DNA from 3 places in the Pseudocitrobacter sp. 73 genome. Region 3 is predicted to be linked to each of the others. Evidence: predicted binding sites of a transcription regulator. Region 3 holds the regulator's gene; each other region holds the start of a gene.

What was found. The regulator Fur, encoded in region 3, represses iron uptake genes when iron is present. The targets are predictions, from matches to a motif close to ATAATAATGAGAACNACTATCAA.
Region 1: the regulator Fur is predicted to act here: its motif matches at 3,280-3,302, upstream of sodA (superoxide dismutase [Mn]).
Region 2: the regulator Fur is predicted to act here: its motif matches at 1,189-1,211, upstream of zupT (zinc transporter ZupT).

The regions. Positions count from the first base shown of each region.
Region 1 is NZ_VTZO01000019.1:53,543-58,395, forward strand. It holds gene F0Q32_RS18510 (TRAP transporter large permease) at 1-1,258, shown strand, start outside; gene F0Q32_RS18515 (oligogalacturonate-specific porin KdgM family protein) at 1,361-2,032, opposite strand; gene sodA (superoxide dismutase [Mn]) at 2,587-3,207, opposite strand; gene rhaT (L-rhamnose/proton symporter RhaT) at 3,578-4,612, shown strand; gene rhaR (HTH-type transcriptional activator RhaR) at 4,613-4,853, opposite strand, start outside.
Region 2 is NZ_VTZO01000015.1:31,340-36,192, reverse strand. It holds gene F0Q32_RS16120 (fimbrial protein) at 1-90, opposite strand, end outside; gene zupT (zinc transporter ZupT) at 409-1,182, opposite strand; gene ygiD (4,5-DOPA dioxygenase extradiol) at 1,374-2,162, shown strand; gene dsbI (protein-disulfide oxidoreductase DsbI) at 2,270-2,944, opposite strand; gene F0Q32_RS16100 (thiol:disulfide interchange protein DsbA/DsbL) at 2,960-3,628, opposite strand; gene F0Q32_RS16095 (aryl-sulfate sulfotransferase) at 3,641-4,853, opposite strand, start outside.
Region 3 is NZ_VTZO01000020.1:161,248-166,100, forward strand. It holds gene chiP (chitoporin) at 1-697, shown strand, start outside; gene chiQ (ChiQ/YbfN family lipoprotein) at 749-1,081, shown strand; gene F0Q32_RS19555 (HAD family phosphatase) at 1,135-1,833, opposite strand; gene F0Q32_RS19560 (LysR family transcriptional regulator) at 1,941-2,807, shown strand; gene fur (ferric iron uptake transcriptional regulator) at 2,860-3,312, opposite strand; gene fldA (flavodoxin FldA) at 3,594-4,124, opposite strand; gene ybfE (LexA regulated protein) at 4,275-4,568, opposite strand; gene ybfF (esterase) at 4,698-4,853, opposite strand, start outside.

The sequences.
Region 1 (4,853 bases), on a different contig from region 3:
GCTCCTGGCAATGGGAGCGCCAATTGGTATTTGTATCGTAATCGCCTCTACCTGCACGATGATGCTGGCGCTGCCGTTCGATATTTCAATGTTTGCGACCGCGCAAAAAATGTTCTCCAGCCTCGATAGCTTTGCTCTTCTGGCTGTCCCCTTCTTTGTTTTATCTGGTGTGATAATGAACAGTGGGGGGATAGCTACCCGACTGGTCAATTTTGCCAAACTGTTTACCGGCCGCCTGCCCGGCGCACTGTCTTACACTAACATCGTCGGTAATATGATGTTCGGTGCTATTTCCGGCTCAGCAATTGCAGCATCAACATCGATTGGCGGCGTGCTGGTACCGATGAGTGCAAAAGAAGGATACAGCCGCAGCTTTGCTGCCGCCGTTAACATTGCTTCTGCTCCTACCGGCATGCTCATTCCCCCGACCACAGCCTTTATTCTGTATGCACTGGCCAGTGGCGGTACATCCATTGCAGCACTATTTGCAGGAGGAATGGTCGCTGGCGTACTGTGGGGTGTAGGCTGCATGCTCGTCACCTGGTTTGTGGCAAAGCGACATAATTATCGCGTCTTTTTTGCGCTGCAAAAAGGAATGGCGCTTAAGGTAACCCTCGAAGCAGTCCCGAGCCTGCTATTGATCGTGATTATCGTGGGTGGCATCGTAAAAGGTATATTTACGGCCATTGAGGCCTCTGCTATAGCAGTCGTCTATACCCTTTTCCTGACATTGATATGCTATAAGACACTGAAAATAAAAGATATGCCGTCTGTATTTATTCAGACGACCGTGATGACGGGTATCATTATGTTTCTTTTGGCCACGTCCTCCGCAATGTCATTCTCCATGTCGATAACCAATATTCCCACTGCGCTAAGCGAAATGATTCTGAGCATTTCTGACAGCAAGGCGCTCATTTTGCTGGTGATTACGGTATTTTTGTTAATTATCGGCGCATTTATGGACATTGGCCCTGCAATTCTGATATTCACCCCTATTTTACTGCCAATAATGGTTAAACTGGGTGTTGATCCCGTGCATTTTGGCATCATCATGATCTATAACCTGGCAATTGGTACAATCACTCCTCCTGTCGGCAGTGGGTTATACGTTGGCGCAAGTGTCGGCAAGGTTAAAGTAGAAGAAGTTTTAAAACCGTTGATGCCTTTTTATATGGCGATCATCAGTGTACTTTTACTGATTACCTATCTGCCTGAGTTAACGTTATTCCTGCCGCGTCTGCTCGGTGTTATGTAAAACATACCCCCTCTTTCTCGTATGAAAGAGGGGGATGTAAAAAAAATCGGTTATCCGTAAGGATAACCGACAAAAGAAAAGCAAAGGCAGAGGAATTAATGATTAAAACGTATAACCGATACCAACACGGAAACGTGTTTGGCGCTCATCACTCGTGCTTCTTACAGAAACGTTACCAACTTCAACAAACGGAGACCATTGGCCTATCAGGTAAGCCGTTCTGAAATTGAATTCGTAGTTATCCTTACCATTATCAAACTGATCATACTTATTAGCTTTCTTGTAAATCCCTTCCAGAGTCCAGTCAAAATTATTCCATTTATATCCAGCCCAGACATCCATACGATTTATTTTATCATCATCGCGATCATCAGAAGATCGACGTACATATTCAAAACGGTAACGCGCACCTACCCACCAGCTTTCATTTAATGTCCAGGTTGCTCGCAAATAGGGCTTGTATGTTGAGTAGCCATTACCCGCTTCGAGTACAAAACCCGGTTGCCATGCAACATCTCCAGTTTTGAACTGATAACTTACCGTATATTCATTACCCTGTACTTCCATATCATTGAATGGACGATCGGTATCGTCGCCACCTGATTTTGAAATAGCTTCAATGGCAAAACCGAAACCGTTACCAAATCGATGAGATATATAAGCACGGTCATAATTTGCTTTACTATCATCAAGAAACTCATGACGAACATCAACATAGACCGCATGGGCGCTGGTGGTAACCAGAGGCAACAAAAGAAGAAGCGCTTTTTTCATAAAATAATATCCATATTAATTAATATCAACATATGCCATAGGCACTGTCGCTAACGTTAATATCCATATAAAAATGATTCAATATCATTGTGATTTTTTAATTAAATTTGAGCGCAAATTCAAAAATACGCAATAAATTTATGAAAAATATATTCATAAAATAAAGAAAATAATAAAAATAGACTTTTAAATGAATGTATTACCCGGCAAAAAAGAATGTAACCAAATGAATAAAAAGGTTTTCTTACAATTATTCAGTTAGTGAGTTAATAAATATTAGCTATTACCAACACAAATATAATCTCGCTATTTAGCTATTAGCGATGCAATTAGCGATTATCCTGGCTGGAGTGCCATGTACTAATAATCTATGGCATTCTGACAAAGGCAAACATGCTTAAAATATGTTAGCGCAATTTGAATCCATAAAACTAACACAGGCATATTTTTAAAAGCGCCGACCTAACAGTCAGACGTTAAATAAAAAAGCCCCCGCAGCCTAACCCTGCGGGGGCTTTCGTACCTCACCTTACGGCAAGGCTATGGATACAAACTTATTTTTTAGCTGCGAAACGTGCAGCAGCTTCGTCCCAGTTCACCACGTTCCAGAACTCTTTGATGTAGTCCGGGCGGCGGTTCTGGAATTTCAGGTAGTAAGCGTGTTCCCAAACGTCCAGGCCCACAATCGGGAAGCCGGATGCGCCAGAGATAGCTTCACCCATCAGCGGGGAATCCTGGTTAGCGGTAGAAACAACAGCCAGTTTGTCGCCTTTCAGCACCAGCCATGCCCAACCGGAACCGAAACGGGTCGCAGCCGCTTTTTCGAATTCTTCTTTGAATTTGTCAACGGAACCGAAATCGCGCTCGATAGCTGCTTTCAGATCACCCTGCAGGGTGGTGCCTTTTTTCAGGCCTTTCCAGAACAGGCTGTGGTTAGCGTGGCCGCCGGCATTGTTACGCAGGAAGGTTCTTTTCTCAGCCGGGATCTGGTCCAGTTTGGTGATCAGTTCTTCAGCAGACAGGGAAGCGAACTCCGGCAGGCTTTCCAGCGCGGTATTCGCATTATTCACGTAGGTCTGGTGGTGTTTAGTGTGATGGATTTCCATCGTCTGCTTATCGAAGTGCGGTTCCAGGGCATCGTATGCATAAGGCAGTGATGGCAGGGTATAGCTCATAATCTTCTCCATTATTGTCGGGCGGCAAAGTGTTAACGCCGCGTAAGCAGTTGGTTCATTATAGTTAATTAAATGATATTGAAAATGATTATCAATGCCGTAGTTTTTATAAGGTTATAACTTTCTGTTATGTGCCTGATTTTACGAGGCTTACAAGCCAGAAATACGTTGCCTATCAATGTGAAAGGCACAACCGCCTGGCTTTTTACGCAGAATGTAAAAGTGTGAAGCCACTCACCACGACATTGCTCTGATGGTCATTATTTGATTCACGGTGGCAATTAATGGAAGGTTAATAAATCGCATACTTTTTAAGCTCAACGGGTTGGCAGGAAGCCTGAACCAACAACAACCCGTTGAGGAAACAATAATGAATAATGCGATTATGATGGGCATTTTCTGGCATTTGATAGGCGCAGCCAGTGCAGCCTGTTTCTATGCCCCTTTCAAGAAGGTCAAACACTGGTCCTGGGAGACGATGTGGTCCGTTGGTGGCACCGTGTCGTGGCTTATTCTCCCCTGGACAATCAGTTCCCTGCTGTTACCCAATTTCTGGGCCTACTACGGCTCATTTAGCGCCTCAACCCTGATGCCGGTCTTTCTCTTCGGCGCGATGTGGGGCATCGGCAATATCAACTATGGCCTGACGATGCGCTATCTCGGCATGTCGATGGGCATCGGGATTGCGATTGGCATTACGCTGATTGTCGGCACGCTAATGACGCCGATTCTGAACGGTAACTTTGATGTGCTGATCAACACCAAAGGCGGCCGCATGACGCTGCTGGGCGTGCTGGTTGCGCTGATCGGCGTGGGCATCGTCACCCGCGCGGGCCAGTTGAAAGAGCGCAACATGGGCATTAAAGCGGAAGACTTTAACCTCAAGAAAGGGCTGTTGCTGGCGGTGATGTGCGGCATCTTCTCAGCAGGAATGTCATTCGCGATGAGTGCTGCAAAACCGATGCACGAAGCGGCGGCTGCGCTGGGCGTTGACCCCCTCTACGTCGCACTGCCTAGCTATGTCGTTATCATGGGTGGCGGCGCGCTGATCAATCTCGGATTCTGCTTTATTCGTCTGGCAAAAGTGAAAACATTGTCAGTAAAAGCGGACTTCTCGCTGGCAAAACCGCTGATCATCACCAACGTATTGCTCTCCGCGTTGGGCGGCCTGATGTGGTATTTGCAGTTCTTCTTCTACGCCTGGGGCCATGCCAAAATTCCGGCGCAGTATGAATACATCAGTTGGATGCTGCACATGAGCTTCTACGTGCTGTGCGGTGGTCTGGTTGGTCTGGTGCTGAAAGAGTGGGCCAATGCCGGTCGCCGTCCGGTCGGCGTGCTGAGTGTCGGCTGCGTGGTGATTATCATCGCGGCGAATATTGTTGGGCTGGGTATGGCGAGTTAATCAGGCAACCACTCCGGTGCGATGACGCCACTGACCTGGCGTCATCCCCACCTCGCGATTAAACACCACCGAAAAGTAGTTACTGTCCTCAAAACCGCACTGCATCGCCACCTTTCCGATCATCAAATCGGTATGCTGCAACAAATACTGCGCGTGGCAGATGCGCAACTGACGCAGATAGTGATTCACCGTCATGCCTGTCTGTTGGCGAAACTGCTGACGCAGCGCACGTTCGCTACAA
Region 2 (4,853 bases), on a different contig from region 3:
GCCGCCACCGCCATCAACATCAGCCAGTGCGTATCCAGAGGTGAGTGCGCTTAATAGTAATGCCAACAATGTTTTCTTTCCTGAAATCATAGAATATCCTTGTAATATAATGAGATAGGCTTGTGCTAAATATCAACATCTCAATTATATCGTAAGGGATATCAGTGAAGGTTTAGAAAAACTAAACAGGATAATCTGAAAAAATTAAAATATTATCTTTGAAAATATTATTTAAATATAATATTGGTTTGGTGATTATGTTAGTGCGGCGTGATTACGTAATAATTATGGTTATTATCATGATTTGCTCATAGTTCACAACGATAGCTAAAAAATTCAGACTAAATTTTGTGACACAATATTAGCTAACCCATTACGCCGTGCTGTAACCCCAGCACGGCGCTAATATTAACCAAGCCCAATGGACTGTAACAAGACCAGGCTTAGTCCCATTACGGACATACCGCAAAGAACGCCATAGCTGGGGTTATTGTTCGGGTCTATCTCTTTGGCCAGCGGCATCAATTCATCCACTGACAGCGCGACCATAATCCCGGCAACGGCCGCCATAATGGCCGCCATCACGACCGGGGAGACCAGGCTGCCGAGAATTAACCATGCCAGCACGCCGCCGAGGATTTCCGCCATCCCGGAAATACCTGCCCAGAATACCGCTTTGCGCTTTGAGCCTGTAGCCGCATAAATGGGCCCGGAAACCGCAAGGCCTTCAGGAATATTATGTAGCGCGACGGCGAATGCGATGCCAAAGCCGAGTTCCAGGTTATTGCTGGCCGTAACAAACGTCGCAATGCCTTCCGGAAAGTTATGCAGGCTGATGCCCAGCGTCAGTAAAACCGCCGTCCGCCGGATGTTGGGCGGCAGGGGTTTAACATCCGCAGGGGCTAAATCCTGCGGGTGTGCGTGCGGCAATAGGCGATCGAGCGCGAAATAGCCGAGCAGGCCGACAACAAACATACCGTAGCCCAGCACGGGCGACATGCCTTCGGTATGCAGTGCGGCAGGCAGCATTTCCATCAGGGAAATCAGCAGCATAATACCCGCCGCGAAGCCTAGTGAAAACGCCAGCACGCGGTTGGAAGGTTTTTGCCCGATAACGCCAAGGATCGCGCCAATAAACGTGGCCGCACCCGCTAATAAGGTCAGAATTAAGGGTACCGACATCGCTTACTCCTTATGATAATGATTATCATTTATACTAAAAGTTGTCGTCCATTTCGAGAGACTTATTGCGTCTTTACTCCAGCTTACATTCAAATTTTCTGAAGATCATCATCACGCTTATCTGAGTTTCACCCTGTCTAAAACAGGTTAATGTAGTGTTATTACATCGTACTCTTTATGAGGATAACACCATGTCTCGTACCCGAATGCCAGCGTTGTTTTTAGGTCACGGTAGCCCGATGAACGTGCTGGAAGACAACATCTATACCCGCACCTGGCAGCACCTGGGCGAGACGTTACCTCGTCCAAAAGCAATTGTGGTCATTTCTGCACACTGGTTCACACGTGGAACGGGTGTGACGGCCATGGAAGCACCGAAAACGATTCATGATTTTGGCGGCTTCCCGCAGGCGCTGTATGACATTCACTATCCGGCGCCCGGGTCTCCGGCATTAGCGCAGAAATTAGTTGAGCTGTTGTCACCGGTGCCTGTGACACTGGACAATGAAGCCTGGGGTTTTGACCACGGCTCCTGGGGCGTGTTGATTAAGATGTACCCGAACGCGGATATTCCGATGGTGCAGTTAAGCATCGATAGCACCAAACCTGCGTCCTGGCATATGGAGATGGGCCGTAAGCTCGCCAGCCTGCGCGATGAAGGCGTTATGCTGGTGGCCAGTGGCAACGTGGTGCATAACCTGCGGACCGCGAAATGGCACGGTGATGGCACGCCGTACCCATGGGCAACGTCCTTTAACGACTATGTGAAAGCTAACCTGAACTGGAAAGGCGCGCTGGAGAAGCATCCGCTGGTGAACTATCTGGAGCATGAAGGGGGATCATTGTCGAACCCTACGGCAGATCATTTCCTGCCGCTGCTGTATGTGCTGGGAGCATGGGATGGCGAAGAGCCTATCACGATTCCGGTGGACGGGCTGGAGATGGGAAGCTTAAGCATGTTGTCCGTTCAGATTGGGTGATCTTTTGCCGGGTGGCGCTGCGCTTACCCGGCCTACGAATAGCCCGCCCTGTCAATGAGTTGCGGACTGTCGGTAGGTCTGATAAGCGTTGCGCCATCAGGCTTGTTTCATCCTCTGATAAGCTTTATACCCCAGGCTGCGCTCATAATCAGCAGCAGTATCAGGCAAGTACCGAACGCGAGCATGCACGCCTGCGCCATGTTCATAAAGTGCCATGGCGGCAGGAGATACCAGCCTTCTGAGCTTTGGTACAAATCAATAAACCACTGTTGAGTGCTGCTAAGCGTGACGCCATCTGGCACGATGGGCGCATCGTAGCCGCAGTCGCCGGTCGGCATGAACCATTCAGGCGCCCACTGCGCCAGCGGCAGATTAAAGGGAAAAGTGGGATCTGTTGAACAGCCCTGCACGCCAAACAGCGCGTCGGGATCCGGGTTATGCACCGCATAGTGGATACCGTTCAGTTTTATTGAAAACTTAATCCCCATAATGCTGCCGTAGAACGCCATCACGCAGCCAATCAGTTTCAGGATAATGTTTTTGGGGTTTATCGCCGCAATCACGCCGCCAAACACCATCACAAACATAGCGTAGCGAATATAAACACACTGTTCGCACGGTGCCATGTAGAGATAGATCTGGAAGAAGGAGTGTGCCAGCACGATAAGCGCGCCCATTGCGATAGCCATAAACAGCCACAGAAAGCGCCGTTCCTGCCACCTCACCAGCGTATCGACCGGCGTTTTGCGCAGGTCTCTCAATAATCCCTTAATGAAAGCCATAAGCGTTTCCCTGTGTTATTTGCCCGCCAGTTCGCGGATCAGGTCTGCCATAGCGTCGATGGATTTAATATTCTTGGTGTAGATCAGATATTTACCATTAACCACATAGGCCGGAACGCCCTGGATTTTGGCCACATCGTAGGCTGCTTTCCATTTTTCCAGCGTTTCCTGAACCGCAGGTTCCTTCAGCGCGGTTTCAAAATCAGCCTGGCTCATACCCGCGGCATCAAGGCCGGTTTTGATAAAGGCAGCGGGATCTTTACCGTCAGACCAGCGCTCTTTTTTGTCGTGATACGCTGCGTAGTAAGCGAATTTTGCTTTTTTAAACTGTGAGTTAGCATCAAAAAGAGAAATGCCTGCGGCTTTATCTTTGGCAATTAACACAGCAAACACTTCGCTGGCCTGCTTGCCATATTCGCCTTTGGTTTCCAGATGGAATGGCGTGAAGGCCACTACATCTTTCACTTTTTCAGACACCGGGCCGGTCACCGCTTTGTCGTACTTGTAGCAGAATGGGCAGGCGTAGCTGAAGACTTTAATCAGCGTTTTATCGGCATTGGGAATTGGTTTCTCCAGCACCATGTAGTCCGTGCCTTCGGTGAAAGCCGATGCTGCAAAAGACGTCGCCAGCGCGGCGGTGAGTACCACGCCGGTGAATAATGATTTTATCCATTTCGTAGACATAGCCATTCCTTCTTATTTAAACATCTGCTGTGGATGAACCAGCATTGCACGGTAGTGGGTCTGATTCGGTTTATCCGACAGAACGTCGATTTCGACTTTCACTTCTTTGGTTTTGTAGTCAATTTCATTGAGCTTACCAATGGTCGGTTGACCCACGTCGAATAAATGAATTGAACCGCTGAAGCCAAACATGGTGTTGCGATCTTTTTCATATTCGATGACGGACGTAATCGGGCTGTAGAAGTCGTAACCGCGATCTTTGCCATATTCCCAAACCTGCTGGACGGTACCTTTTTTCTCATCGATTTTATATTCCACGAAACGGGAATATTTCATCGTTGGCAGGGCAGGTTGTTCCAGATGGCGACCATCGCCGTTATCAAAGACGGTGAGTGTGCCTTTGCTGGAGAGCCACGCGGTATGCTGGGTATAGGTGAAGTCGAAACCACTGTTCTGGCAGTTGCCGTTTTCATCACAGCTAATCGGTTTTCCTTTATCATCAACCGGTTTGAGCAGTTTGTCCGCCAGCTGTTTATTCCAGCCCTTGGACGGTGCAAGGATCCATTTCACCTGCTTATCACGGCCAATTTTGAACACGCCCTGATGGCGTGAAGAAATAATAATGGAGTCATCTTTGGCATCATAAGCAATCGAGTTAACGTGCGCCCAGTTGCGTCCTGGCCCTACGCCCAGCGCATCACCAAACGGTGTGTCTGGCTCAAGTTTCGCCTGCTGGCCCGCGTGCGCCAGGTCGACGTTTACGCAGACGGCACCGGCATCCAGCGCGCCAAGCAGAGCATCACGCATAGGGTCGAGAATTTTGTTCAGGTCCCAGACGTCAACCACACGGCCTGATTTATCGACTTCCAGAATATGGTCGCGGATAGTGTTGACGTGCACGCCGTCATCGCGGCGATAGCTGTGTTTGCCTACGCGCAACAGCACAGTGCCTTTCGACGTTTCGATAGATTCGTGGGTGGCATCGACAAAACCGCGCGGCAGTTTGTGATCTTCCAGTACCTGGCCCATCATGTCGAATTCATACCAGTGCTGGCCCTGCACCGCCGTGTAGGTTCCACGTGGCGTTTCGCGAATACCCATCAGGTAGCCGCGTTTATTGATATTACGGTCATGCCCATCGTAGAAGGTTTCCTGGTCCAGCCACCAGCGATATTCCCCTTCGGTATCGACCACAAAGGTGAAGGGCGCGATGTCAAAGGCCAGT
Region 3 (4,853 bases):
GGAAGCGGCATTTGGTCAGGCGGAAGGCTATGTCGATCAATACTTCGCCAAAGCCAGCTACAAATTTGATATCGCCGGTAGCCCGCTGTCTACCAGCTATCAGTTCTACGGTACTCGCGATAAAGTAGACGATCGCAGCGTAAACGACATTTACGACGGCACTGCCTGGCTGCAGGCACTCACCTTCGGTTACAAAGTGGGTCAGGTTGACCTGCGCCTGGAAGGGACCTGGGTTAAGGCAGAAGGCCAGCAGGGCTTCTTCTTACAGCGTATGACCCCAACCTACGCCTCCTCAAACGGTCGTCTGGATATCTGGTGGGATAACCGTTCTGACTTCAACGCCAACGGCGAAAAAGCGGTGTTCTTCGGCGCGATGTATGACCTGAAGAACTGGAACCTGCCGGGCTGGGCTGTGGGCGCATCATACGTTTACGCCTGGGATGCCAAACCGTCTACCTGGCAGATCAACCCGGACGCGTACTACGACAAAAACAAAACTATCGAAGAGTCTTCTTACAGCTTTGACGTGGCGTACACCGTACAGGAAGGCCGCGCGAAAGGCACCCTGTTCAAATTGCACTTCACCCAGTACGACAACCACTCCGATATCCCGAGCTGGAGCGGTGGTTATGGCAACATCTTCCAGGATGAACGCGACGTGAAATTCATGGTTATCGCACCGTTCACTATCTTCTGATAAGCATACCGGCGGGCCGCAGCGCCCGCCGTGTCGTATAAGGCTAATAATATGAAAAAAACAGTGATGATTGCTGCGCTGGTCGCGACGCTGGCAGGTTGCGCCCAGTCTGAAGCACCGAAAGAAGATACGCGTTTAAAAGATGCCTATAGTGCCTGTATTAACACCGCGGAAGGCTCGCCGGAGAAAATCGAAGCCTGCCAGCAGGTGCTGAACGTACTGAAGCAGGAGAAGGCGCATCAGCAGTTTGCTAATCAGGAAACTGTGCGGGTAAGCGATTACCAGGCGTGCATTCTGGCGAGAAAAACCGGCAACGATCAGGCTGTGAAGAAAGATTGCGGGTTAATCTGGCAGGAAATTCGCAGTAATAATACTCCCCGTTAAGATAACGTGCCCGATAAGCTTGCTTGTCGGGCACGGCTGCATGAATGTGCAAACTAAGCGGGTATCAACATTATCGTATTCCCAGGTCGAAGCGATAAGATGAATTGTCCTGCCTCATCGGTGTGCCATTGAAGGTGACTGAAATCGATTACGGCACACTCCGGACCACCGTTTTGTAACGCCTCGCTACCGACGCCAACGCAGTACGTACCCGCGCTGACAGCGGAGGTGATCCCGCTGTGGGAATCTTCAAAAACTAATGCCTTATCTGGTGTGATCCCCAGTTGCGTTGCCGCCAACAAATAGGGGTCAGGCCAGGGCTTTCCTCTTTCGACATCATCACGTTCGACGATGATTGAAATCGCATCGTCTACACCCAGCATATGAATAACACGATCGATTTTCTTGCGCCAGCCGCTGGTGACGATACCGATGATGACCCCTGCATGGTGTAGGGCTGTAATAAACTCGGCAACACCCTTAATGGGCTCGTAATCCGCATTATTTTCTGCATCGATAATGTACTGCTGAACGATCGCCTGATCTTTCCTGGAAAGATCGCTGAAGAGTGCGCGAATTGTATGTGGCCCCGGTTGACCATGAATGTGTAGAGCAATATCTTCGTTGCTGATATCACGATCGTAAAGCTTGCCAGCCCCTCTCCATGCCTTCTCAATCACGAGGTTTGAATCGATCAACACGCCATCCATATCAAAAAGGACAGCAGTCAGTACGGGCATCGCTTGAGTCATTTTTCCCCCTGTATCTTCTGAAAACATTCTGTGACTTTTTATGGATAATCGGTTGAAACAGGGGCTATGTATAATGCTTTTTTTTCGCGCAGGGATAAAAAACGGGAATGGAAAATCGCCGACTACAGGCATTTGTTACGCTCGCGGAGCAGGGGAGTTACCATGCCGCTGCAGATGCGTTGTGTATCACTCAGCCTGCGTTAAGCAAACAGATCCAGGTGCTGGAGGACGATTTGGGTTTGGTGCTTTTTACTCGTGGGCGCCACGGTGCAACACTTACTTGCCAGGGGAAATTGTTCTACCCCGAGGCGTGCGAATTTCTGGTGCGTTACCGCGAATTGCGGAAATTTGCCGGGGATATCAAACGGGGGGCGACAGCCAAACTCGCCCTCGGGTTTGGGCTATCGACATATTCTCTTACGCCGCAATGGATTAATACTTTTCAGGCGCGTTTTCCTGATGTCACCGTCTCGCTCAACAACATTCCTTCAAGCGTGCAGTGCCGAATGCTGCTCGAAGGAGCGCTGCATATTGGTTTCTTGCGGCTGCCCGTTCTGCCGCCTCTGTCACATTTTGTGATTAAACAGGAGCGTCTGGTGCTTGCCGTTCCCGCGAATGCGTCTGTAAAAGAAGGATTACATCATCTTGTTGAACACTATCCGTTATTACGTCTCAGTACGCACGCCGCGCCGTGTCTGGCTGAGCAGGTTCGCATCATCCTCGCCGAGCAGTTTCCCGATGTGCATGCGGTATCCGTTTCCGACGATATGCATTCTTTACTGGCGCTGATCGGTGGCGGCAACGGTATTGCCTTTTTGCCTGAGAGTATCTGTAACGTTCTGCCTGCCGGGGTAAAAATGGTCGAACTGGCTAATGTCAAAGTGGGGTGGGAAATTGCGATGGCCTGGGATCCTACGCGAGAGCATGAAGGACGGGACAATTTTCTGCGGATGGTGATGGAAATGAAGCCATAGACCACCATAAAAAACCAGCCCGTAAGCTGGTTTTGTCATTTCAGTGTGAAAATTACTTCTCTACACCATCATGTGCGTGTTCATCTTCGCGGCAATCGCCTTCAGCGCAGTGACCATACAGGTACAGGCTGTGGTTGGTTAAGCGGATACCGTGTTTCGCGGCAATTTCACGCTGGCGAGCTTCGATGGAATCATCGCTGAATTCGATAACCTTGCCGCAGTCGAGGCAGATCAGGTGATCGTGATGGTGTTGTTGAGTGAGTTCGAAAACGGACTTACCGCCTTCAAAATTATGGCGCGTTACGATGCCCGCATCATCAAACTGGTTCAGAACACGGTAGACGGTCGCCAGACCAATCTCTTCACCCATGTCGATCAGGCGTTTATATAAGTCTTCCGCGCTGACATGGTGATTGTCTGGTTCCTGAAGCACTTCCAGGATCTTTAACCGGGGAAGTGTGACTTTCAGGCCAGCCTTCTTTAATGCGGTATTGTTGTCAGTCATGCGGAATCTGTCCTGTTGCTAAACGATTGACTTCCAAACGCGGAAGTATCACAGAGAGTGCACCGAGTGTAATGCGTCTCATTATAGAATGACGCCTTCTAAATGAAAACAGCAAGACCCAGGCGAATAAAGATTTCGAAAACGAGGCTTGACCAGCAAACTCGCTAAATTCAGAAGATATTGTACAGATTTGCGCTCAAAAGTTAAAAAATTGTAGCTATTATTTTGATTGCTTTTGCCTATTAATGCGGTGTGATTTAACAATCACACCGCAACAAACATCAGGCGTTTTTGATCTCTTCCAGATGCAGCTCTTCGGAGACCTGTTTAACCCATTTTTCTACACGTTCAGCGGTCAGTTCCGGCTGACGATCTTCATCAATAGCCAGACCCACGAAGTGATCGTCATCAGCCAGGCCTTTAGAGGCTTCGAAGTGGTAACCGGCTGTTGGCCAATGGCCGACGATGGTTGCACCGCGCGGTTCAATGATGTCGCGAATAGTGCCCAGCGCATCACAGAAGTATTCCGCATAGTCTTCCTGGTCGCCGCAGCCGAACAGTGCAACCAGTTTGCCATTGAAATCAACTTCTTCCAGCGTCGGGAAGAAATCATCCCAGTCGCACTGCGCTTCACCGTAGTACCAGGTAGGGATACCCAGCAGCAGAATGTCGAATGCAGCCAGGTCTTCTTTGCTGCTCTTGGCAATGTCATGCACGTCGGCAACGTCTTTACCAAGCTGTTTCTGAATCATTTTTGCGATATTTTCGGTATTGCCGGTGTCGCTACCAAAGAAAATGCCAACGATTGCCATGAGTTAAATAACCTCTTGAAACTTAATGATATGGTGGTGGCGTATTGCCCACAGATAAGGGCAATCATAGCAGAACAGAGAAGGGTGCGGAATCAGCAATCGTACCGGACTGCACACTCTGCTACATGAAAGCGGGGTTTTATGAAATTTTCAGAGCTTTTCCTGCGCGCGAAGCAGGGCTAACTGGCTCATCAGAATCTCTTCGATAAGCTCACTGCGACTCATATCGCGCGCGGTTGCCAGTTCGTTCAGGGCATCTACCGCATCGCTATTGAGTTTCAGTTCGACACGCTTCAGGCCGCGAACTTTATCGCGTTTTAATTGATTACGCTTATTGATGCGCAGCTGTTCGTCACGCGAAAGCGGATTGGTTTTGGGTCTTCCCGGCCGACGCTCATTTGCGAACAAATCAATTGTCGTGCGGTCCGTTTGTTCTTTTGCCATGGTTCAGAGTGACTTCGGGGAAACAAGCTACCGGGAAACGCCCGGTGCAGACAGCGCGCAATCATACATCACCGCAACCGACACGCCAACGACCACGACCATAATGGCGCGCGGTCGTTGAGTTTTTAATCAGTCTGCTAAATATCGACGAATAGCGCGCAGCACCGCGTCCGGTTTTTCTGCATGCACCCAGTGACCAGCGCCTGCAATGACGTGTGCGCGTGCCTGCGGGAATTGCGAGAGCAGAGCCTCCCGGTAAGCTTCGGTAACATAAGGGGAATTTCC